Regions from separate parts of the Pseudoalteromonas sp. M8 genome, predicted to be linked through region 1. Evidence: predicted binding sites of a transcription regulator. Region 1 holds the regulator's gene; each other region holds the start of a gene.
The links. The regulator sigma-54, encoded in region 1, starts transcription at its own class of promoters, with help from an activator protein. The targets are predictions, from matches to a motif close to GTTGGCACGNNNNTNGNNT.
Positions count from the first base shown of each region.

Region 2: flgJ (flagellar assembly peptidoglycan hydrolase FlgJ) is a predicted target of sigma-54. The motif match lies at 3,847-3,865, and genes of this name have one in related genera.
Region 3: GSF13_RS04770 (LiaF domain-containing protein) is a predicted target of sigma-54. The motif match lies at 3,140-3,158, and genes of this name have one in related genera.
Region 4: GSF13_RS18660 (BON domain-containing protein) is a predicted target of sigma-54. The motif match lies at 2,770-2,788, and genes of this name have one in related genera.

Region 1 covers NZ_CP047240.1:416,842-422,847, forward strand. The annotation lists gene mgtE (magnesium transporter) at 1-528, opposite strand, end outside; gene GSF13_RS06970 (HPr family phosphocarrier protein) at 878-1,147, opposite strand; gene rapZ (RNase adapter RapZ) at 1,148-2,014, opposite strand; gene ptsN (PTS IIA-like nitrogen regulatory protein PtsN) at 2,007-2,465, opposite strand; gene hpf (ribosome hibernation promoting factor) at 2,467-2,754, opposite strand; gene GSF13_RS06990 (RNA polymerase factor sigma-54) at 2,784-4,283, opposite strand; gene lptB (LPS export ABC transporter ATP-binding protein) at 4,330-5,055, opposite strand; gene lptA (lipopolysaccharide transport periplasmic protein LptA) at 5,055-5,597, opposite strand; gene lptC (LPS export ABC transporter periplasmic protein LptC) at 5,587-6,006, opposite strand, start outside.
Region 2 covers NZ_CP047240.1:1,553,516-1,559,521, reverse strand. The annotation lists gene flgL (flagellar hook-associated protein FlgL) at 1-814, opposite strand, end outside; gene flgK (flagellar hook-associated protein FlgK) at 817-2,829, opposite strand; gene flgJ (flagellar assembly peptidoglycan hydrolase FlgJ) at 2,831-3,805, opposite strand; gene GSF13_RS11630 (flagellar basal body P-ring protein FlgI) at 3,914-4,924, opposite strand; gene flgH (flagellar basal body L-ring protein FlgH) at 5,034-5,717, opposite strand; gene flgG (flagellar basal-body rod protein FlgG) at 5,734-6,006, opposite strand, start outside.
Region 3 covers NZ_CP047239.1:1,172,326-1,178,331, reverse strand. The annotation lists gene GSF13_RS04775 (M3 family metallopeptidase) at 199-2,364, shown strand; gene GSF13_RS04770 (LiaF domain-containing protein) at 2,427-3,104, opposite strand; gene GSF13_RS04765 (manganese efflux pump MntP family protein) at 3,548-4,111, opposite strand; yybP-ykoY riboswitch at 4,131-4,289, opposite strand; gene GSF13_RS04760 (ATP-binding protein) at 4,383-5,684, opposite strand; gene GSF13_RS04755 (sigma-54 dependent transcriptional regulator) at 5,671-6,006, opposite strand, start outside.
Region 4 covers NZ_CP047240.1:3,073,714-3,079,719, reverse strand. The annotation lists gene GSF13_RS24830 (response regulator) at 1-83, shown strand, start outside; gene GSF13_RS18680 (hypothetical protein) at 112-366, opposite strand; gene GSF13_RS18675 (hypothetical protein) at 350-787, opposite strand; gene GSF13_RS18670 (hypothetical protein) at 790-1,119, opposite strand; gene GSF13_RS18665 (outer membrane beta-barrel protein) at 1,533-2,108, opposite strand; gene GSF13_RS18660 (BON domain-containing protein) at 2,170-2,733, opposite strand; gene GSF13_RS18655 (mechanosensitive ion channel family protein) at 2,970-3,854, shown strand; gene GSF13_RS18650 (PA2169 family four-helix-bundle protein) at 4,020-4,466, shown strand; gene GSF13_RS18645 (DUF1328 domain-containing protein) at 4,477-4,644, shown strand; gene GSF13_RS18640 (hypothetical protein) at 4,685-4,876, shown strand; gene GSF13_RS18635 (methyl-accepting chemotaxis protein) at 5,128-6,006, shown strand, end outside.

The DNA.
Region 1 (6,006 bases):
TAGCTCATCTGTGCCGTCTGGCAATTCGCCTTTAAGGCGTAGATATCTAAATACAACTTCTAAGGTAACATCGGGTCGAATAGTGACCGTGTCGGTGCTCATTAGCGCACCGGCAGAGTGTTCCTTGTAGGACAAAGCTTGTGTCGCACGTTCTCTATCTTGGCTATCCATCGCACCGATAACGTCTTGGTAGACGGTATCAGGCAGGCTTCTTAGGACATCACCAAGGTCATCGTCGTCCATGTCTTCTGTAGCGGCGGCAATTAGCTCCGGCTCCATCTGGGCGATGATCCCAAGTCTTACGTCCTCTGACAGTTCCTCTAAGACATCCCCTTGGATATCTGGGTCAACAAGCTGCCACAGCATAGAGCGAACTTTATGAGGGGATGATTCTAAAAGCAGTGCAGTGTCACAAGGTGCTGTTTCTGCGAGCATACGCCTAACTTGAACAAACTGACCACTGTTTAAGGCGTTAGTTACCTTTTGGAGTTGTTCCAGTGTGTAGTCTTGTTCAAATACTTCAGGCATAGGCATCCTTTTTGATATTAATGGTGGCTAACGTGATTAAGTTAACCCTATTCATTTATTTTATCGCAGAAATCAATTTCTTAATTTGAATTTTATTCGTGTTGTTTCTGCTGGTGGGTTGCTATCGTTAATACACGTTAAAGGTGTACGCAACGATAAAGTAGGATTTTCCGGCAACTCGCTTTACTGCACGAAAGAAACCTAAATTGGTATTACAGTGTAACTCAGTTTATTAGGAACTACCAAGGTTTACGCTTAATTATGAGAGACTTATTAGACCACTTTGGTTACGGAGGAGGGGGAGATTAGCAGGGAGTAAATGAATCAGGCCTTATTGTTTTACTGACGATTACTCGGATTCATTAAACTTATTTTCTATCAGTCCGCCAATGGCGTCTAGTGCATACTGAGCATCAGGACCTTCACAAACCACTCGGACTTCTTTCCCTTGGCTGCTTTCAAGTAACAACAGCGCTAGTACGCTGTCAGCAGCAGCACTTTTGTCTCCTTGATATAAGGTCACTTCGGCATCAAATTGGGTTGCTAATTGCGCAAGAACCGTCGCTGCTCGAGCGTGCAGGCCGAGTTTGTTTTGGATTAAAAACGTATCTTCTAACATTTAACCCTCTTGCTCTCGGTGACGAATTTTGACGTTGGGATGGGTTTTAGCAAAACGTTCACCAATGGTTTGCGCTAAGTATACCGAGCGATGTTGCCCACCTGTACATCCTATTGCGATCGTTAGATAACTGCGATTGTTACGCTCTAAGTGTGGTAACCAAGTTTGTACGAAGGTTTGGATCTGCCAAGTAAACTTTTGCACGATGCTGTGACTCGACAAATAGTCTTTGACTGGCTGATCTAAGCCAGTTAGCGGCTTAAGCTCAGGCTCCCAATGTGGGTTGGGTAAAAAGCGCGCATCAAAAACGTAATCCGCTTGTTTTGGGATGCCGTGTTTAAAGCCGAAAGATTCAAAGGTAATAATGAGTTGTTTGTCTTTTTTACCTAAGATTTTTTCGCGGATATCTTCTGCAAGTTGATGAACGCTCAGGCCTGTAGTATCAATGAGAAAATCGGCGCGAGTGATCAGCACGTCTAACAATTCCCGTTCTTTCTTTATCGCAACATCTAATGGAAGATTATGCAGTGAAAGAGGGTGCAAACGTCGTGTTTCTGAGAAGCGCTTTATCAGGGTTTGATCGTCACTGTCTAAATAAAACAGGGTAGGTTTGGCAAAGCCTGGTAAGTATTCAAGAATGTCATTAAACTCGTCCTGTTCTTTAGGTAAGTTTCTAACATCAATACTGACTGCAATTTTATTATAATTGTCCGAAACACTGCGGACTAAAGACGGTAGCAAATTGACTGGAATGTTATCCACACAATAGTAGCCTAAGTCTTCCAATACTCGAAGCGCTACAGATTTACCAGAGCCTGAGCGGCCACTGATAATGATAAGCTCGAGTCCTTTTTCTTCATCACTCATCAAGTTCACCTTGGATCACTGCATATAACTCATCATCACTTTTTGCTTGCCTAAGCATTTTGCAAAAAGACTTGTCTTTGAGTGTATCAGCAATCGCCGCTAAGGTCTTCAGGTGTTGTTGATTATCACCTTCAGGTACGATGAACGCGACAAAAATATCGACAGGCTGCTTATCTATGGCTTCAAACTGGATCCCTTGCTCGCTGACAAGCACCATTGCAAGGATTTTATCCAAACCTTCAAGTCGACCATGGGGAATGGCAATGCCTTTACCGATCCCTGTGCTGCCTAATTTCTCTCGCGCCATTAAGGCGTCCAAGATAGCATGCTGACTGGTATTTGGAATTTGGCTATGAGCCAGTTCGCTGATGTATTCTAAAATACGTTTTTTGCTATTAAAAAGGACCGCAGCTTTACTGCAGTCCTTGTTCACTAATTCACTTAATTTCATCTTAGTGTCGAGTGAGCTTCTCTTTGTGTTTAATAACTTGACGATCTAGCTTGTCGATAAGGCCATCAATTGCGGCATACATATCTTGATGCTCTGTTGATGCAAATAGCTCGCCGCCGTTTACGTGTAATGTTGCTTCTGCTTTTTGTACTAGTTTCTCGACATCAAGGATCACATGCACATTATTGATATGATCAAAGTGCCTTTCTAGCTTCGCAAACTTGTTGGTGACATAGTCTCTTAATGAGTCAGTAATTTCTACATGGCGACCAGTTAGATTTAGTTGCATAAGCATTTTTCCTTCTTGGGTTTTACGTCTTATATCAAGCTTTTACGCTGATTTGACGGTGGAATGGCTAGGGATTCACGATATTTTGCAATCGTACGTCTCGCTACCTTAATTCCTTGCTCAGCTAAGATATCTGCAATTTTGCTGTCACTCAATGGCTTCGCGGTATTCTCTGCAGCTATCAGCTTTTTGATAAGTGCTCTAATTGCTGTAGAAGAGCACTCACCTCCATTTTCCGTACTTACATGGCTAGAGAAGAAATACTTCAGCTCAAATATTCCCCGAGGTGTATGCATGTATTTTTGTGTTGTCACACGGGAAATTGTGGACTCATGCATCTCAACCATTTCAGCAACATCATTTAGCACCATAGGGCGCATTGCTTCGGGGCCATGTTCAAAGAATGCCTGTTGTTGTTGCACAATGCAATTGGTAACTTTTAATAAAGTATCATTTCGGCTTTCTAAGCTTTTAATAAACCACTTTGCTTCTTGTAAATGTGAGCGAATAAACTGACTATCCGTACTGGATTTCGCCGTTCTAGACATCGCAGCGTAATGGTCATTTACTCTTATTTTAGGCATAGCATCAGGATTTAGCTCTACGACCCAACGACCTTTTACTTTTTTCACCGATACGTCAGGGATCACATATTCAGGCTCTTCATGAATAATGCTTGCCGCAGGCTTTGGGTTAAGGCTATGTATTAACGTCATGACCTCTTTGAGATCGGCTTCTTTAAGGCGCGTTTTCTTAGCCAAAGTTCGATAGTCACGGCTGGCAAGCAAGTCGATATGCTCTGTCAGGATCATTTTTGTTTCGGCAATCCATGGGGTATCTGGGGCGAATTGGTTGAGCTGAATGCATAAGCATTCTTGTAAACTACGCGCTGCGATACCGACAGGGTCAAAAAGCTGAATGCGTTTGAGTACGGCTTCGACTTCATCTAGCTCAATAGGCTCTTCGCTATTCTCGTCATTAATGCTTTCTAAAATGTCTTCGCAAGACAGTGTTAGAATGCCTGACAGGTCGACCGCTTCAATAATCGCAATCGCAATAGCTCTATCTGTTGGACTAAATGGTGTCAGTTCGAGTTGCCACATGAGATAATCGTGGAGAGATTCAGAGGTTTCCCCTTGATAAACATTATCGTCATCGGGAAGTGGACCTGAGCTTGCAGCAGGCGCTGCACTCATATACTCGTCCCAAGTGACATCCATGGCAAGGTCATCGCTCACAGTGTCTTTGCTCATGGCGGTATCTGAGTCTATCTCATAGTCACTAACCTGCGTTTCATCGGCTGAATCTTGATTGTCGTCAGCACGGCTCTTTTCTTGGCTGTGTTGGTCAGCGTTTTCGCCGTCAGTATTATCACCTTCTTCCACTTCCAACAATGGATTGCTGTCTAATGCTTCTTGTATTTCTTGTTGCAGATCCAATGTACTAAGCTGCAGCAAGCGAATGGCTTGTTGCAGTTGCGGAGTCATTGTAAGTTGCTGCCCCATGCGCAGCTGTAATGATTGCCTCATGTATCTCTAACAATCCTTTTTAACAGTTATTAATACTACGTCTTAACTATAGCTTGAATTGTTCGCCTAGGTAGACATCTCTTACGGTTTGATCTGCCAAAACATGTTCTGGCGTGCCTGCAGCGATTAACTCACCATGTGAAACGATGTAGGCCTTTTCACATACGTCCAGTGTTTCTCTAACGTTATGATCGGTGATAAGCACACCGATACCACGGTTTTTTAGGTGCTCTATGATTGTCTTTATATCTAACACCGAAATAGGATCAACACCAGCAAAAGGTTCATCTAACAGGATAAACTTAGGGTTTGCGGCTAAAGCGCGAGCAATTTCGACTCGTCTTCTTTCGCCTCCCGACAATGCCATGCCCTGTGAGTCGCGAATGTGTTGAATATTAAACTCATCCAGTAACTCGTTTAGTTCAGCTTCTCTTTCAACTTTAGATAAGTCTTTTCGAGTTTCTAAAATCGCCATCAAATTTTGATAGACCGTGAGTTTTCTAAAGATTGAAGACTCTTGCGGTAGATAGCCAATACCAAGTCGTGCACGGCTGTGCATCGGTAACAAAGTGATATCTTCGTCATCAATCTGAATATAGCCTTTGTCGCTTGGTACTAACCCTACAATCATGTAGAACGTAGTGGTTTTACCTGCACCATTTGGTCCTAATAAGCCTACAATACTGCCAGCCTGAACACTTAAACCAACATTTTTGACGACCTGACGACCTTTATAACTCTTTGCTAGACCAGTTGCTTTGAGCTCGCTCATTAATTGTTACCTTCTTCCTGCGCTTTTTTCTCTTTAGCGTCTTTTTTGTCATCAACAGGAACAAGGATGGTTCTTACTCGAGAGTCTTCTTGGTCTGAGCGCTCAGCGCTGATCAATTGCTTTTCAATGTCATAGGTGATGACTTGAGCATTGATTTTTTGCCCAGTTTGATTGATTTCAGCATCACCAGAAATCACTAGGGTTCCCTTCGCTACGTCGTAACGGATTTCATTTGCTTTGGCTTCTAGCAAGTTGCCATCGGGTTGACGTTCGCTAAAAGTGGCAGGGCTGCCAGTTGCCACAAGCAGTTGCTTGTTAATGCCAAGTTCCGCGCGACGGTGGACCTCTAGGCGATCGGCATTTATCTTTCTGTTGCCATGAATAATAACAACATTCTGTTCAAAAATACCGATGTTGCTTTGCAGTTGAGCTTGCTGACGGCCAGCATCAATAATGACTTCATTTTGTTCTGCAGCAATTGCTAGAGTAGAACTTGCAAGCAAGCCGATGAAAACTAGTTTGTTAATGATTTTACTGGTCATAATAAATTGTCTTTGTGTGGTTGATGAGTTCGATCACTTGCTTTTGTAGATCCGCATGCAGTCCTTTACCTGTGATCCTAAGACTAGGACCGTTGATAACGACAGGGTGTTCCGACTTCATCAATTTTTGCTTAATTTCAACTCTTACATTATCGGCATTGATATCCGTGATCATGGCGTTAGGCGTTAAATTCTTTGCCAACACATTGCCCTCTAATATCAAGGTGTTGTTTTCGTATAGGGTTGCTTCTAATGCGCTTATTTGCCAATTCTGTTCACCGTTATATAAGGTGAAAATGGGCTTTTCAAAGTGACTAAAGCCAAGATCTTGATACAACTCCATCTTATCAGCAGTTACCTGATAGTTTAATAAGCCATTTTCACTATAGGTCGTTTGCTGAAGCGTGGT
Region 2 (6,006 bases), 1.1 Mb from region 1:
CGACTTTAATAGTTCCGCCTTCTGCAGTCCCGGTTGAAATAACCGTTCCCCCCTGCTCAAGCTGGTAAGTATTTGGCGTACCCGCTGTCACTACTAAGTCAAAGGTGTTTGCACCTACAGGCGCACTTGGATCGGCGTTGTAATTTGCTTTATGAAACTTATCAAACACAGCTTGCTCATCTACATAAACCGATGCAGAAGTAATTCCACCAGAAACCACACCTGTATTTGACGTAATATTCAGTCGCTTCTCTGCACTTTCAAATACATCAAAACCGTTATCACTTGAGCGTATTTCAACCCCTTCAGAAACTTTTATTTTATGCTGTCCTTGGTCACCGTTATATACGTACTTTCCAGTGGCAGAATCAAAGCTGTAGGTTTGAGTATTATCTTGGTAGCCGGAAAATATAAACTTACCATCCTCACTTTTTGAGTTCATTAAATCCAAGATAGTATCTTGGATGGACTCTAGCTCATCAGCAATCGCTTCACGGTCAACGTCAGATAACCCACCGTTACCTGCCTGTATTGACTTGGTATAAGCGCTATCAATGGCCGTTTTAATATTTTCAAGCACTGATTCTTGAGTATCTAATCTCGAAGACAACATAGTCAGGTTCTTGGTAAACTGATCGTTTGCTTGGATCCGGTCGTCAAAAAGCATGGCTCTAGCAGTCGCTGAAGCATCATCGGAGGCACTCAGTACCCGCTTTTGCGTGTTCAGCTGCTGTGTTGCTTTATTCACGTCCTGCTGATTACGCAAAATAGAATTAAGATTAGAATTAAAAATTTGATTTTGAGATAAACGCATAATTACCTCGCTGCACTTAATAAGGTATCGAACACAGTTCTCGCTGCCGAAATGACTTGAGCCGAAGCCGAGTAAGACTGTTGAAAACGTAACAAGTTGGCCGCCTCTTCATCTAGGTTTACACCCGATAGAGACTCAAACCATGCACTCGACTGATTAGCCAGCGCTTCAAATGCCGCGCCATTGGTTTTCGCTTGATTGGTAATAACCCCTACACCTGTGACAATATCGGCATATGCTTCATTAAAGGTTTTATGGCTTTCGGTACTACCTGTAGACTCTACATTTTGCCTAACTAAATCCGACGATTTCAGACCATCGAGCGCCGCGCCATTACGATTGTCATCAAAACCACCAGTATTAAAACTAATCTCAAAACTATCACCGGTATTCGGTGTACCCTCGATATCGAAAGTGAAGCCAAGATTATCAAAAGGTGCAGGCGCTGCTCCCACTCCAGAGAGAATATCTTTACCATCCGCAGGAGCCGTAAAGGTATGCGTTGTACCTGAATTACTGGTTAACGTATATTCGTTAGCATTGGCTGTTTTAGTCAACGTATAAGGACCATCATTCAACGTTGGCGGCGTTCCTGCAGTAAACGCACTGGTCGTGGGATCGGTATCAGTGACGACTCCGGCTGAAATGGTCGCCGTACCATTATTGTCTGCTGATTTTTCAGTACGAATTGGCGACGCTAATGCGAGTGCTTCTGGTCTTTGAGTTGCAAGCTCCAACCCAGTTGCAGCCTGTTGATTTAATTTCACAAGAAATCTATCACCTGTTGCACCACTACCAGTTACGTTCATTTGTAAGCCAAAATAATCGCCGGTTCCCGTGATGACTCCACCTGCAATATTGCCAGTCGTCGGAGTACCGATAGGATTGCCTTTGGCATCTACAGCTGTTATTTCAACGGTTGTTGCACTGGTATAAGTAACTTGAAAATCGGTAGCTGGCAACTCATTGCCGCGCCCAGGCTCAAGTGTTGCCGTAAGCGCTGCGGTGCCTGTATTTTCGCTGTAAGCAAAGCCACCCACGGTAGGTATTTTAAATATATCTCCACCTATGTTGCCATCTAAGTCCATTCCCAATCTATTTTGCTGATTAAAAGCATCTGCCAATGCGAGGCCAATTTGACCTAGTTGGTTTTGTGCCGGGATCAACACTTCATCTCTAAACGCCAGTAACCCACCGATTTTGCCTTTCAAGCTGCCGCTATCTAACTCGAGCTGTACAACATTTTTATCTTTAATGTCTAGGATTAGTTCTTTATGGTTAGGATCTGGGTTGCCTTTCATCGCGAATAAATTGAAGGCTCCACCTTGCATCACAAGTGCATCCCCAGTGCCTAAAAATACGAGCTTCTCGCCATTTTCACCATCGAGTGTTTCTATATCTACAAGTTCAGCGAGTTCCTTGATAGCTTGATCTCGCTCGTTAAGTACACTGTGATCGACATTGTTCAGATTGAGTGCTGATTTACTCGCTACTTGTTTATTTAACTCGCTGATTTTTTGAACAAGGTTGTTAGCTTCTTCTGAGAAAATATCCAATTGCTCGTTCACAATACTGTTTTGATCAACAACTATTCCTGACAGTCTATCCATTTGATCAACAAGACCTTGAGCGCCCGTCATAAATAAAGAGCGGTTAGTTGTCGATGAAGGCAAGTTAATCGCGCTTTGTAAATTGTTAAACATCGAGTTGATGCTTTTGCTCAGACTGTTTGAGTCTTGTGCAAACAACGTATCAACACGGCTTGCCTCAGTGACAAACTGCTCATAGTAAGATTGATTAGAAATATCACGATTTAATTGCTGCTGCGCAAATTGGTTGATCAAACGCACCGTTTCACCACGACCAACCATGCCACCTATCATCGTTCCGTGCTCAGTCCGTTCACGGATATACCCTTTGGTATTTAGGTTAGCAATGTTTTTACTGGTGGTTTGTAGTAACTCGGAGTTAGCCCTAACCCCTGCTGCACCAATATTTAATAGATCAAATGACATCTCATCTGACTCCCTTTGTTAGCGCACCGGATAAGAAATCGGATACATCAATACGCTTTAAAACTGACTTAATTTTGTTGGCATAATTCGGATCGGTCGCATAGCCTGCATTTTGAAGTTCACTTAAATAGGCGTGACTATCACCAGCCTTATTTAAGGCTTGCTCGTATCTCGGATTACCTTTTAGGAAACTGACATAATCATCAAAGCTTTGTTCAAGCGACTTATAAGCACGGAAATCGGCTTGCTTTTGCACCGGTAACCCTTGCTCAAATTCAAGTGTCGATTTTCTGGCGCTTTCACCACTCCAGCGGCTATCCGCTTTAATATTGAATAGATTAAAACTGCTACTACCATCCTTTTTGCTGATGATGTGTTTACCCCAACCGGTTTCCAGTGCAGCTTGTGCAACCATTACCGCAGGGTTCAAGCCCAACTTTTTCGCCGCTGTTTGAGCGTATTCCCAAATTCTGTCGACGAATTCCTCAGGAGAACCAAAGCCTGTTTGTTCATCGCTTGAGGCATCAGCCTTTACATTGACAACCTGCGGTTCGGGTTTATTCACACTCTCACTCGCTGTCGCCTGCTTTTTAAAGGAAATATCGCCGTCAGCTCTCATTACTGAGGCAGGCTTATACTTTTCAGAGTTAGGAGACAACTGCTGCACAATCAGATCTGCCAGTCCTAAGCTGCCTTGCTCAGATAAGTGCATCGAAAGTTGCTGATCATGCATTTCTTCAAAAAATTTGACACCACTAGAGTTAAATGGACTGTCTTTATCCTCTAGCGCCTCATTCGCTTTACGCATGCTTTGTAACAACATTTGCGTAAAGATAGACTCAAACTGTTGTGCCGCCTTCTTCAATGCCTGATCTGAGGCACCTTGATCGCCAGCACCTTTCAGCGCCTCTTTACGGATCGAATCAAGGTTTCCTAGGTCAAAAAAGCTTTGATTTTTCAATTGGTCGGTGTTCATACACTCAGCACTGTTTGACGTTAATAACTATACAAATATAAATGCAAAATCCGAGCCAAAAAAAAGCCCCACAATTGCGGGGCTAACTAGTTGATTAATAATGGAACATCAAATGACGACTAATTGACCATTTATCGCGCCTGCTTCTTTTAGCGCTTCAAGGATCGCCATTAAATCGCCAGGTGCTGCGCCAACCTGGTTAATTGCCCTAACCAAGTCATCAAGACTCACGCCTGGGTCAAACACAAACGCTCGAGAGTCATCCTGATTTACGTCGATAATGCTTTGCTGCGTCACTGTTGTTTCGCCATTCGCCAGCGCATTAGGTTGTGACACATTTTGCTGCTCAGCAATTGTTACGGTAAGGCCGCCATGAGTAATTGCCGCAGGCTGCAACTTGACATTTTTGCCGATAACGATAGTGCCAGTGCGCGAGTTAACGATGATCTTCGCAGCGGTATCCGCTGGTTTGAATTCAAGATTCTCTAGCGTAGATAAATACGCAACGCGCTGAGACGGATCTCTTGGTGCAATTACTCGAACTGAGGCTGCATCCATAGGTTTTGCACTATTTGGTCCAACAAGGCCATTGATAGTATCGGCCAAGCGTTTTGCAGTAGTAAAGTCTGGTCTATTCAAGTTAAAGGTAATGTAATCACCCTGAGTAAACGGACTTGGTACCGCTCGCTCCACTGTCGCGCCGTTTGCCACCCGACCAACAGTCGGCGTATTGATCACAACTCGACTCCCATCGGCACCATCAGCACCCAAACCACCAACAATCAAACTTCCTTGCGCAATTGCATATACGTTACCATCGACCCCTTTTAGAAAGGTCTGAAGTAAAGTACCGCCTCGTAAACTACCAGCACTACCAATAGATGAAACGGTAACGTCAATGGTTTGGCCGGGCTTAACAAAAGGTGGCAAGTCTGCGTGAACCGCAACAGCCGCAACATTTTTAATTTTTGGCTTTAAGCTTGCGGGCATCGTGATCCCAAAGCTATTCAACATCGCTTTAAAGCTTTGCTCGGTAAATCTGGTTTGCTCACCGGTACCAGGCAAGCCTACAACTAGGCCGTAGCCAACCAGTTGGTTTGAACGAACACCTTCAACCATACTGACGTCTTTAACTCGCTCAGCAGAAGCCAAAGAAGAAAAACCAACCAACGTAATGGCCGCACCGATAAGCAAAATATTCTTAAGCATATTGTTCATTTTCAGCACCTTAAAACGGCATCAGCGCGCTCATAAAGAAACTCGTTAACCAACCTGCACTTTGCACTTCTTGTTGGTCACCTTTACCTGAATATTGAATTCTGGCATTTGCCACTCGATTAGACTCAACAGTGTTATCTGCGGTCACATCCTGAGGTCTTACCAACCCTTCTAAGCGAATAAATTCCTCGCCAGTATTGAGGGTTAACCACTTTTCACCGCGGATCACTAAATTACCGTTAGGCAATACTCGGGTTACATTGACTGATATATTCCCGAATAAGCTATTTGACTGATTAGACTTCGAATCACCAGAGAAAGAAGAACTGGATTTAGCACCAAACTGTATCGCTTCCTTTCCGATATTGATGGCATTGCCACCAAGACCAATCACAGGGTCTAAGCTCGAATCACTGGATTTATCCAGCTCAGAATTTGCAGCTTTGGTCGCCTGAGTCGTTTCTCTGAGTACGATGGTAATAATATCGCCGACTCTTAACGCTTTTTTGTCAGCATAAAGATCATTGGAGAACTGCGTATTAAATAATGACCCTGTTGCCACCATTTGGGCTTGATTATCCTCGGGATAGATAGGCGCATAATACGGATCGTCACGCACCACATTTTTATTTTGTGTTGTACTACATCCAGATAATGCAGCGACCGTTACGATGGCTAAATATAATGCACGCATAATACCCCCTACCCAATTACAGCTGTTGATTAATGTAGCTCAGCATCTGATCTACCGTTGAAATCACTTTTGAGTTCATCTCATACACGCGTTGTGTCTCAATTAGATTTACAAGCTCTTCGGTCACATTAACGTTTGACGTTTCAAGTGCGCCTTGCACAATCTTACCTAGCCCTTCAACGCTTGGATTACCTTGTACTGGTGCACCACTTACCGCAGTTTCTGTGTACAAGTTTTGTCCAATCGGTTCAAGACCTGATGGATTAATAAAGTCACTGATCGTCAACTG
Region 3 (6,006 bases), on a different replicon from region 1:
TTTTAGTTAAATTTTCAAGGTAAATTGTAACAACCCATGAAAAAACTCCACTCACTATAGTTTTAGTGTCTTTAAGCTACTATGAGTACTAGCATTTTTGCTCTATCGCAGGGAACCTTGTTTCTCCCGCAAAGCGATTGCACTTTTAGAGACGATCCGTAATATCTATCCCACGATAACAACAAGCGATGAAACAATATGTTCAAACCTTCCATCACATTATTAAGTGCAGCTGTATGTTTAGCCCTTGCGGGTTGTGCGGGCACAGCAGACCAAAGCCAAGAACCAATAAAATCACTGCAAAGTAAGCAATATGATAACGTGCTTTTGCAGGAGTTTTCAGGTCCTTATCAAGGCGTTCCTCATTTTGACAAAATGAAGCTTGAAGATTTAGAAGCTGCGCTTGAAATTGGTATGGCTGATAATTTGAAAGAAATTGAAGCAATAGCCAACAATCCAGCTAAGCCAACTTTTGAGAACACCATTGTTGCACTAGAAAGAGCGGGTGCTCCTTTAGATCGTGTTTTTACCTACTACGGCCTTTGGAGTGCAAATATTTCAAGCCCGGAGTTTAGAGAAATCCAATCGCGAGTTGTGCCTAAGTTTTCAGAGTTCAGCTCTAAAATCACCCAAAACCAAGCGCTTTTTGAACGGGTAAAAGCGGTATACGAAGGCGCTGAATATAAAAAGCTAACGGCAGAAGAGCAGCGTATTACTTGGATGCGTTATAACGGCTTTGCCCGCAATGGAGCGACGCTAAAAGGTGAAGACGCTAAGCGTTACGCGGACATTAATCTTGAGCTATCAAAGCTACATACTAAATTTGCAAACAACGTCCTTGCAGATGAAGAAAACTATGTAGTCTATCTCACTAAAGACCAGTTGTCAGGTTTGCCTGAGTCGTTTGTTGCGTCGGCAGCGGCTGCTGCAAAAGCGCGCGGTAAGGCGGACATGTACGCGATCACCAACTCTCGTTCATCAATGGATCCATTTTTAACCTACTCAACAGAGCGTGAGTTACGCGAGAAAGTATGGAACAACTACTATAACCGTGGCAACAACGGTGGCGAGTACGACAATAAAGCGATTATCTCTGACATCCTCAAGCTTAGACATGAACGCGTTAACTTACTCGGCTACGATAATTACGCGCAGTGGCGTCTTGAAGACCGCATGGCGAAAAAGCCTGAAAACGCGATGGCGCTGATGAAAAAAGTATGGCCTGCTGCAATTGCGCGCGTGAAAGAAGAAGTAACAGACATGACATCTATTGCTAAGCTTGAAGGCAATGATATAAAAATCATGCCATGGGATTACCGTTTCTACGCTGAGAAGGTTCGCCAAGCTAAGTATCAATTGGATTCAAACGAAGTTAAAGCCTATTTACAGCTAGATAATTTGCGTGAAGCGATGTTCTATGTAGCAGGCCGTCTGTTTAACTTTGAATTCACCGAAGTGCCAAAGGGCTCGGTGCCTGTATTCCACCCTGACGTTCGTGTTTGGGAAGTAACAGACAAAACCACTGGTGATAATATCGGCCTTTGGTATTTAGACCCGTTCGCACGTAAAGGTAAACGCTCTGGTGCGTGGGCCATATCATATCGTAGCCATACAACATTTGATGGTAAAACAAATGTGCTTAGCTCAAACAACTCGAACTTTGTGAAAGCACCAGAAGGTGAAGCGACCTTAATTTCTTGGTCAGATGCAGAAACCTATTTCCACGAGTTTGGTCATGCGCTGCATGCGCTTTCATCAAACGTGAAGTATCCAAGTTCAAACTCTGGTGTTCGTGACTACACCGAGTTCCAATCTCAGTTATTGGAGCGTTGGTTGGCGACAGACGAAGTGATCAATCGTTACTTAGTTCACTATAAAACAGGCAAACCTATGCCTAAAGCGTTAATCGAGAAAATCAAGAAGTCAGCAACCTTTAACCAAGGTTTCGCGACGACTGAATACCTTGGTTCGGCTATTATGGATATGCTTTTCCATACCACAGATCCAGACAAGATTGGCGACCCTGTTGCATTCGAAAAGTCTCAGTTAGGTGCGCTAGGTATGCCGGACGAGGTCGTGATGCGTCATCGTACGACTCACTTTGGTCACGTATTCTCAGGGGAAGGTTATTCAGCGGGTTACTACGGTTACCTGTGGGCTGAGGTATTAACTTCTGATGCAGCAGAAGCGTTTGCTGAAGCGCCAGGTGGCTTCTACGACAAAGACGTTGCACAGCGTTTAGTGGATTACCTATTCTCAGTTCGCAACTCAATGGATCCAGCAGAAGCGTATCGCAAGTTTAGAGGCCGTGACGCTGAAGTTGAAGCGCTTATGCGTGATAGAGGCTTTCCTGTAGAGCAGTAAAAAGTTTACTCTGCTATTCGGATAATAAAAAACCCCTGAACCAAGGGGTTTTTTATAAAGCTTTAGCTTTTGGATTTCGTGCCGTCACCAAATAGGGATTTAAGGCCGTCGGCAAATTGCTTTATTTGCGCTTTCATCGAGCGCTTTACACTAACTTCAATGCTACCCAAAATCATTCTGCCGTGAATATAAATTCGTGGACGCTGTTTCACCTGCCCTGCAGATGCAAGCGTATTTCTTGTGTTTTCTACTGAACCCATAATATTACGAATATCGGTGACGACATCGACTGTGTCTGGTACGAAGATTTCATCACTGCCTAAAATGCAATCTATATAAATATGTACTTCAGGGTGACTAAAAATTGCGTTGGTAAAATCTAGTTCCAAGCTGCCAAGGTAGTTTTTTAGGTGGATCTCTTTAGGTACGATCCACTCGCCACTGCGATGGTTGGAACTAAGTATAGAGGTAATGCTTATTGCCTCCGAACCATCTACGTTTGAGGTAAATTTTGGACCCAAACGAGCAGCTTTTTCGCTGTGATATCTTGCATCCGACTTTAGCGGTAAATCAGCACTAAGTGCTGCAATTTGTTCTTGTTCGTTCAGGTCGTATGCTTTATCCAATCGTCTCTCGAATGCATCAGCCGAAAGCTCACCGTGGCTGTAATTTAGAATTAACTGGTCAATCACCTCTTCCCTGACGGATTCGAGAGGTCTATCTTTTAATGGTACAGACATATGGTTGGTTCCGTTCTCTTGATTTATGCTTATAGAAGCAACAACTAAGCCAATATTAAATCATATATAAAACAAATGATTAGTATTTTACTATATCGAATTGGTCTATTTATTTACTAACATTTAGCTGCAAAAAATAGTATTTGGTCAAAATTACCACTCGTAGACGGAGAGTAACGCAGTAGTCCAAGTGTGGTTTGATATTGTCAGCCACTTTGCTATGGTAGTAGGTGTTCGCAAAACAACCAAAGGAGATTAGTTATGGCGAAGAAAAGCGATGTTAAAGCGCTTAAAAAAGAGCTGAAAGCGCGTAAAGCAAAGATTGAAAAGCATGAAGCAAAAATCAAAAAGCTGAAAAAAGCGATTAAAAAGGCTTAAAAGCCAAGTAGCCCTAACGTAAAGGGATAAGCAAGTGAGCGGTAAATATACCGCTCTTTTTGCGATTAAATCGAAAGATGGCTATATAGCAACCAAGTTCCCACACAGATTAAGATCACCCCACCAAAGGTTTCAGCTCGACTACCAAGGAACTTTCCAGCCGAATGCCCAATCATCACACCAATTGTTACCATCATGGTGGTGGCAAGGCCAATGAGCGAAGCGGCGAGCCATATATTCACATCAACAAATGCGAGACTGACACCGACAGCCATTGCATCAATACTGGTACCAAACGCTGTGATAATGGTTTTTAACCAAGGTTGCTTTGCGTGCTGTGCTGGCGCATCGTCATTACCCTTAAGGCTCTCATAAATCATATGAGCGCCAAGTCCTAACAGTAATATAAACGCAATCCAGTGATCCCAAGCCTCGACATAGCCAGCTGCAGATTGTCCTATTAACCAGCCAATCAGCGGCGTACAGGCTTCAATAACACCAAAAATGAGGCCGATTTTTATGGCTTCGGTAAGCCGAGGTGATTTTAGGCTGGCGCCTTTACCGATTGCCGCGGCAAACGCATCGGTAGACATGGCGTATGCTAACAGTAGCAGGGTGACGAAATTCATTTACATTGCTCCGGTCGGGCGATTTGAGTCCACGACATATCCACACGCCCGACCACAGGCATGGATATATCGATGGTCTCGCCAACCGAGAGGTGTCCGCACCATGGCATTTTGGCCAATTATGTTGATACGAACTCTTCCGAGCATTGGAAGCAGGCTACTCCCCAACGAGTTGCGATAATATCAAGAATTGTTCTAAATAGAAATCTAAGTTTATAGCTAGCTCTACACGATATGGTGAATGAGTTGGCTCCATTTTTAGTTATTTATCTTATAGCAATACACTAAAGCAGCTCCCTTTTCCTAATTCAGAGGTTGCGCTGATCCGCCCTTTGTGGCGATGGATAATTTGTTGGCTGAGTGCAAGTCCAATTCCTGAGCCATGAGATTTCGTGGTAAAAAATGGTACGAATATTTTCTCAAGTGCGCTGGGCTCTATTCCTTCCCCGTTATCAGCAACTTTGATCTCACATTTGCCGTAGCGATTAATCGTTGCTGATATAGTCACTATTTTTTCTTGGCTGTTATGTTTCATGGCATCTTTGGCGTTATTTAGTAGATTGAGCAGCACTTGCTCTATCATCTTTCTATCAACATTAATGCTCAGCGCAGCGGGCGTCACGTCAAAGTGTAGAGTGATATTGGCGTCACTAAAGTCGCTTTTTATCAGTGGTGTAATGTCGTCAAATAAAGTCTGTACCGCAAGCGGTTGGAGGTCAAGTTCAGGAATATGCGTGAGCTTTCTGTAGTTATCAATAAAGCCAAGTAAAGACTGGCTTCTAATACCAATCGCTTGCAGGCTTTGTAGGTAGTCTTCAACGAGTTCTTGGTCTGTCACCGCTTCAGCTAACTGATTATTGGTGATATTAACTAGCGTATTTGAGAGTGAATAAATCGGTGCGACGGAGTTTCCTATTTCATGGATAAGCACGCGGATCAGCTTTTGCCAAGACTCGATTTGGGTACTCTCTAGCTGCTCTGAAATCGCGGTGAAAAGCCAAAGTTGGTACTGATTACCTTGATTGGAAAACGTAAAATATTTAAATAGTAAGTCTTTGGCGATGTGGCTACCTACTTTGGCTTGTTCAAGCTCTGGGTGTGCTGCAAGTAATGAGTGTCCAGACTCTGCGCCGCGAATATCCAACAATTGCTTTGCGCTGTTATTACAAATCAAAATGGTGTGGCCATTTTTGATAAGGATCAGACCTGCTTCTATGTGTTGTAGCATGGTTTCGTAAGTAGTGACGAGCTCTGCCTGTTTGGTTTTATCTTGCTGAGCTTTCTGAATAAGCTCGTTACAGGTTGTAAGTGCTTGCTTACTTATTGGGTGCTTATTATCAATTCTAAAGCTGCCATCTTGATACTTGAGCGCAGTAAACACCTCTTCGAATTGTTGTTTCTGTCTTTTCAGTGTGGCAATAGACAGCACTGTGAATAGCACTGCAATCGCAATGGATAACCCACTAAACAAAAAGACGTAGCTGTGGAGAAAGCCCAACACACCAAGTGTGGCGAATACAATGGCTGCGAGTTGAAAAATGGCCATGCGAACGAGGCTATTATTCCACATCATACTTCTCCATTTTACGGTACAGTGACGCGCGGGTGATCCCAAGCGCTTTAGCCGCATGGCTGATATTACCCTTAAAGTCTCGGACCGCCCGCTCTATGGTGTGCTGCTCTATTTTTGCGAGGTTATAGGTGTCAATAAAGCCCGCACTCTCCTCAGAGCTTGCCCCTGGACTGGCGAGCTGAAACTGCAATTGGGTTGAGTCAGATAAAATAACTGCGCGTTCAACCAAGTGTTGTAATTCTCGGATGTTACCGGGCCATTGATACTTGACTAAATCAGCCATCATTTTGTCGCTGACCGTTTTGCACTGTAGCTTGTACTT
Region 4 (6,006 bases), 1.7 Mb from region 1:
TGGCTGAGTCGCAAGTGGATGAAGTGTTATTAAAGCCAATTACACTTGTGGATTTGAAAGAAATTAAAGAAAAGCTAGTTTAGATAGAGAGCCAAAGAATAGCTCAAGGAGTTAAATGATACCTTGAGCTATTCTTTGTAAAAGTACGATTTTTCTTAGTGCGCCAAACTTGCCATATTTAGCGCTGAGTGCGCCAAACATAAACATGAAGCCCAACCCTTGAGGAGAGCTAATCGCGCCGGTGAATACCTTCTTGGCTTTCACTTGGGTAAGTTGATTAAAATGTTTAGCGGTAATGAGCTTTTTCTTCTCAATCACCACTTCTTGGTGCAACTTATCAGTGATGAATTCAGCGAGCTTCGTCATTGCTAGCCTCCTGCTTCGCAACTGGGGTATAAAACCCAGACGTCAGGTCGTTAATACTATTATTAAAGAGCTTCAGCCCTGTTATGATTAGGTAATAAATCATCGCGATATTGATAGTCAGTACGATACCCGCCGAAACAAACCAACTTAGTCCCGCGTAGGTTAACGCGTAAGCAAATAACACATGCAAGCTTCCCCACACCATTGCTGTCAAGATTAGAGAAAATAGAATTAACCCGAGCGCAATACATAAGGTTTTTAGATTAGCTCTAAACTTAGCACCTAATAGGTTTAGTTGTGCTTCTGCGATTTGCTGATAGCTGTTGAATAATAGAGACACAGAATCTTTAAGCTCAGCGAGCGCTGGAGTGCGCTCGTGAGCTGCTGCTTGACGGTCTCTTATTTGAGCTTGGTCTTGCATGATTACTTATTCCTTAACAGCATAGTTGCTAACATACCAAGTGAGAATGCGATACCAGCCGTTTTTACTGGGTTTTCCGTTGCATACTTTTTCACACCTGATGTATTCCACGCACGTTCCCACTCCTTGCGCTTGGCACCAATCGCTTCACTCGAATTATGGCTTTTTTCACGTAGTGAGGTTTCAGTACGAGATGCCGAAGCGTGCAGTGAATCTACTGATGCATGCAATGTATCTGCAATTTGATCCGTAACAGGATGGCTAGAGTCTTGGCCATTTGGCTGTGGTTTAGCTGTATTGCTTGTCTGTGTTTGGTTTGCTTGATTACTCATAAACTACTCCTTATTCGTTTAGTTCACTATATAGGTTGCAAACCCTTTGCCAACTTGAAAGTTGTTTAAATTCATAAGGTTAATGTTTTCCGGTATCGTTTGTCGGTAGATGCGAAATGAAGGGTGTAAATGTTACATAGCAGAACCTACAGGGTGTAGAGTTTGAAAAATTGACAGATTTCATTTCTTGCACTGAATGGCAACTATTACATCTAGAGGTTGTTTACCTTTAAATTCTGTTTCCTGAAAATAAGAAATAGCGAGAAAGTACTTACATTATTCAATATGGAGGCCGTACACTGAAAACAAAAAAAGCGCTACCAAGTGGTAGCGCCAAAACCAGACTCTTGTGGAAGAGCCAGGACTGAGTCAAAGGGGAAATAATTGGGAGGCTATAGAGCCAAAATTACTGCTTAAAACTGATATTCGATAGAGACGGCAGCTACGTCCATATCAGGGTCGATATTGTCTTCAAGTTCATAGCGAGTGTATTCTAACCGCATGTTAACGTTTTCATTGAGGTGAAACTCAACACCGGCACCATAGAGCCAGTCGCCACCCTCAAGGCTAGATGAAACTCGACCTACAGCTGGAATATCCGCGTAGATATCAGCATCCCACTCAAGCCAACCACCTTTAGCATACACTGAGAAATGTTCGTTTAGTGGAGCTGAAATACGTGTAGATAAAGAAATACCGTCTATTTCAGCAGAGTTGTCAATGTCACTTGCTTCGTCGAAGTTCTCATAGGCAAGTTCAAAACTCCAATATGGATTAATTTTTGTACCCACATACGCTTTTAGCATAGAAGAGTCGTCGTCGAATGAAGTGTCATTCTCACGATCTTCCCATTGGAAAGAGTATTGGCCATAACCGATACCTGTGTAAATTTTATAATCATCTAGTCCAAAATCAGACTCCGCGTGAGCGGCTGTGGATGCAAGACCTAGAGAGGCAAGTAGCGCAGCAGCAATTGTTAATTGTTTCATCTTTACTCCTTAAATCAATATAAGTATGGGAGGGGGAAAGCCCCCTCAAATCAAAATTGGCTTATGATTTTGTGGTAACGCGAAGGTTATCTTTTACATCTCTAACGTCATTGGCGTTTTTCGCGATTTGCACAGCAAGTTTGCGCTCTGCTTCGCTACCTACATGACCGTTTAATGTTACGACTAAACCTTCCACATCAACATCGATGTCAGTACCATCTACATCTGTGTCGAACAGATAGCGAGACTTAATTACTGTTGCGATTTTTGCGTCAGTAAAACCGCTATCGCTTTCGTAATTGCGCTCTTTTTTGCGCTCATCTGACATATCTACGATAGTCAGGTCGTTTTTCACTTCTTTTACGCCATCGATACCTAGTACCAGTTCTTCAGCTAGCTTTTTATCTACTGAGTGTTCAACTTTACCGGTTAGCACTACAACGCCGTTCTTTACATCAGTGTTAATGTCAAAGTTGTTCAGTTCACCGTTGAAAAGCAGTGTTGCTTCTGCTTTACCGTCTATCCAAGCGTCACTCGCTTCTTTTTCCCAAGAGTTATCAGCAGCAAATGCTGAAGCAGTAGTAAGTGAAGATACTAGTACAGTTGCAATTAATGTCTTTTTCATAATTAAACTCCTTTAATTTCGTAGTCGAATTATCTGTTGCAGCTGTTGTGCCAACCTTTAACTTATTGATAATTATGTGATTTATTTTTATAGAGTAAGTTTTAAGGAAGAATTTACCGAGAAGATGTGTAAATTAGTTTGTAATAATTACCTTTTCCATGAACGGCTAATTAATATCAATAGGAATGATTACTGCATTCTAGATTTGTCGAGTACTTAAATAGGAATATTTGATTATGAATTTAGAAAAATTCTGGACGTTAATTAATGATAAGTTAATCTCTTGGCTTGAATCCGGTGTGCAGTTACTACCGAATATGATCCTAGCCTTAATGATACTCATATTCTTCACTGTTTTGGCTAAAGTATCTTCAATTTGGTTTTCAAAGGCAATTAAAAAAGCAATAAAGACAGAACAAGTGGCTTCACTTATTAGTTCCATATTTAAAGTCTCTATTATTGCCATTGGGATTTTCTTCGCTTTAGATATAGTAAAACTATCAGGTGCTGTAATGTCATTGTTGGCTGGGGCGGGGATCATTGGCCTTGCTATTGGCTTTGCATTCCAAGACATGACCGAGAACCTCATCGCTGGATTTGTGATGGGGGTCAGAAAACCTTTTATGGTCGGTGACATTATAAGAACCAAGGATTGCTTTGGCACGGTAAGCAAAATCAATTTGAGAAACACCTTAGTAGAAAACTTTTATGGCCAGCTGTCTTATATCCCCAACAAAATTCTCTTTAAGAATGAGTTACAAAACTACACTAAGCTTGGCAAGCGAAGAATAGAAGTACCAGTTGGTATCTCGTATGCGGACGACCCAGAGCAAGCCCGAGAGGTGATTGTTGAGGCAATTAACAAGCTTGATTTCGTAGTAAGCCAAAAAGAAACAGATGTCTATGCAGAGTCTTTTGGTGACAGCTCTATTAATCTATTAGTGTGGTTTTGGATAGATTACCCAGCAGATCCGGGCTTTATGGTGGTCAGGCACAAAGCAATTTGCACCATTAACCGTGTATTAGCTGATAACGATATCTTAATTCCTTTCCCAATTAGGACTATGGATTTCAATGCTAAAGGGAGCACAACCTTAAGTACGCAATTATCACAGGAATAATTTACATCTAGTTTGTAATATTTTCACCGGTCTGAAGGTGCTTAGATTAAAAAGCCTTATATAATAAAGGTTTATGATTTGGCATTTAATCTGCATTAGTGAAAGGGACAGAAAATAATATTTGCAAAATGCACTTATTAAATATCGCAACGAAAGGAGTTATTTATGGCAGATTCAAATTACGACATGGGGCCGGTAAAAGAGCTCATCAAAGTATTAAATGGTGGTGTTGATTTTTACACTGAAGCTAAAAAGAAGCTAGATAATATCGAATTAAACCGCGTATTTGACCAAATGATTGTAGATAAAGCGCAAGCAATCTCGGATCTACAACCATTTGTTCTTATTGACGAAGGTGAAATTGAGACAGATTCAGCGCTTAGCATCGACATTCGTGAATCGTACACCAAGTTGGTTGGTATGGTGAGCACCGACAAAGAGCACACCTATATTTCTCAGCTAGAAGAAGTGGAAGACAAAGTGTTAAGCAAGCTTGATAAAGCATTAAGCAAAGATCTTCCACCTAAATGCAAGAGTGTATTACTGCAAATTCAAACCAGAATGCAAGCTTGTCACGACCAAATGAAGCAGTTGCAAGAGCTAACTGCCTAAGGAGAATGTTATGTTGAGTTGGGCTGTAATGTTTTTATTCCTAGCACTTGTCGCAGCCGTGCTAGGTTTCACTGGAATCGCTGGCGCTGCGGCAGGTATGGCGAAAATTCTATTCTTTGTGTTTATCGCCTTTATGATTATTTCGTTTATTTTTGGCAAAGCACGAGCTCCCAGGTAAAAGGGAATTAACGTACAAAAACGGTTTTAGGAGATAGATTATGAAATCAGCAATTACATTAGCAAAAGCATTTGGTTTTGTTTCAATTTTAGCACTTTTTGGTTGTAGCGAAGGTCCGGCGGAAGATGCTGGTGAGCGTTTCGATGAAACAGTTCAGGAAGTAGAAAATAGCGTGGAAGACGCGTGTGAAGATGTAAAAGAGAACATGAACGCTGAAAACGAAGAGTGTTAAGCGAAAGTGATTTCGACGTGGAATAAAAGAGGAGAAGCCGATAAAAGCTTCTCCTCTTTTTTTGTAATAGGTTTAAAAATCAAACCTATACAGTTAAGAGACACAGTTACGAAGTATGATGCATATCAATAATGCGCTGCTTAATTTGCAATTATTATTGTAATCTATGAACTTTGAGTAATACTTTATTTCTATGTTTACTCAATAAAAATCAGACTATGCTAAATAGGGTTTCAGTTAAAAGCAGATTGTTGTCGCTTTCGGGCATACCTGCTGTGTTTTTTATTCTCGCTACTATCTTTACAATTGGAACATTATCAAATCTTATCAATTACATTGACCGTATTTATGACGACAGAGTTGTACCGCTGAGGCAAATAAAAGTAGTGTCAGACAACTATGCGGTGGTTATTGTAGATACTTTTCACAAGTTACGAGGCCATCAATTATCCAACAGTGCCGCGTTAAAGCAAATCGAAGAAGCAAAAAATATCGCTGAAAAAGAATGGAATAGCTATTTGTCCACGGACCTTACGAGCGAAGAGCGAAGCTTAGTAAAGCAAGTTGAAAAAGCAGAGATAAGTGTCAAGCAACTGCTGTCTAATTATATTAACCGAGTTAACGCAAATACTTTTGAAGAAATTCCTTATGATAAATTTGTACACGATCTCTATGCCGCCTTTGACCCCCTAAGTGAAAGCTACAATGCACTAATTGAGTTACAACTTGCAGAGGCAAGTGCACTAAGAGATGTTGGCCGCTCAGAAGCCAGTGCGACAAAAACGGCGATGATTATCTCTTCCGTTACTATTGTGATCGTTATGGTGCTGATTGGTATGTTGATATTTAGGTCAATTAACGAACCACTCAGTCGTTTGCGTATGCGTATTGGCAACATTGCAAGAGATGCTGATTTAACCCAACGTGTAGTGGTTGAGGGGCAGGACGAGCTGAGTGAGATAGGAAACGACTTCAATACTATGGTGTCGAGCTTACATGAGTTAGTTACCAACCTAGTTACGATGGTGAATAGTCTGTCCTCAACATCCAACGAGCTAAATGGAATTAGTCAGTCAATTGCGGGCACTTCACAAGAACAAGAGCAGCAAACGGTAATGATCGCAACCGCA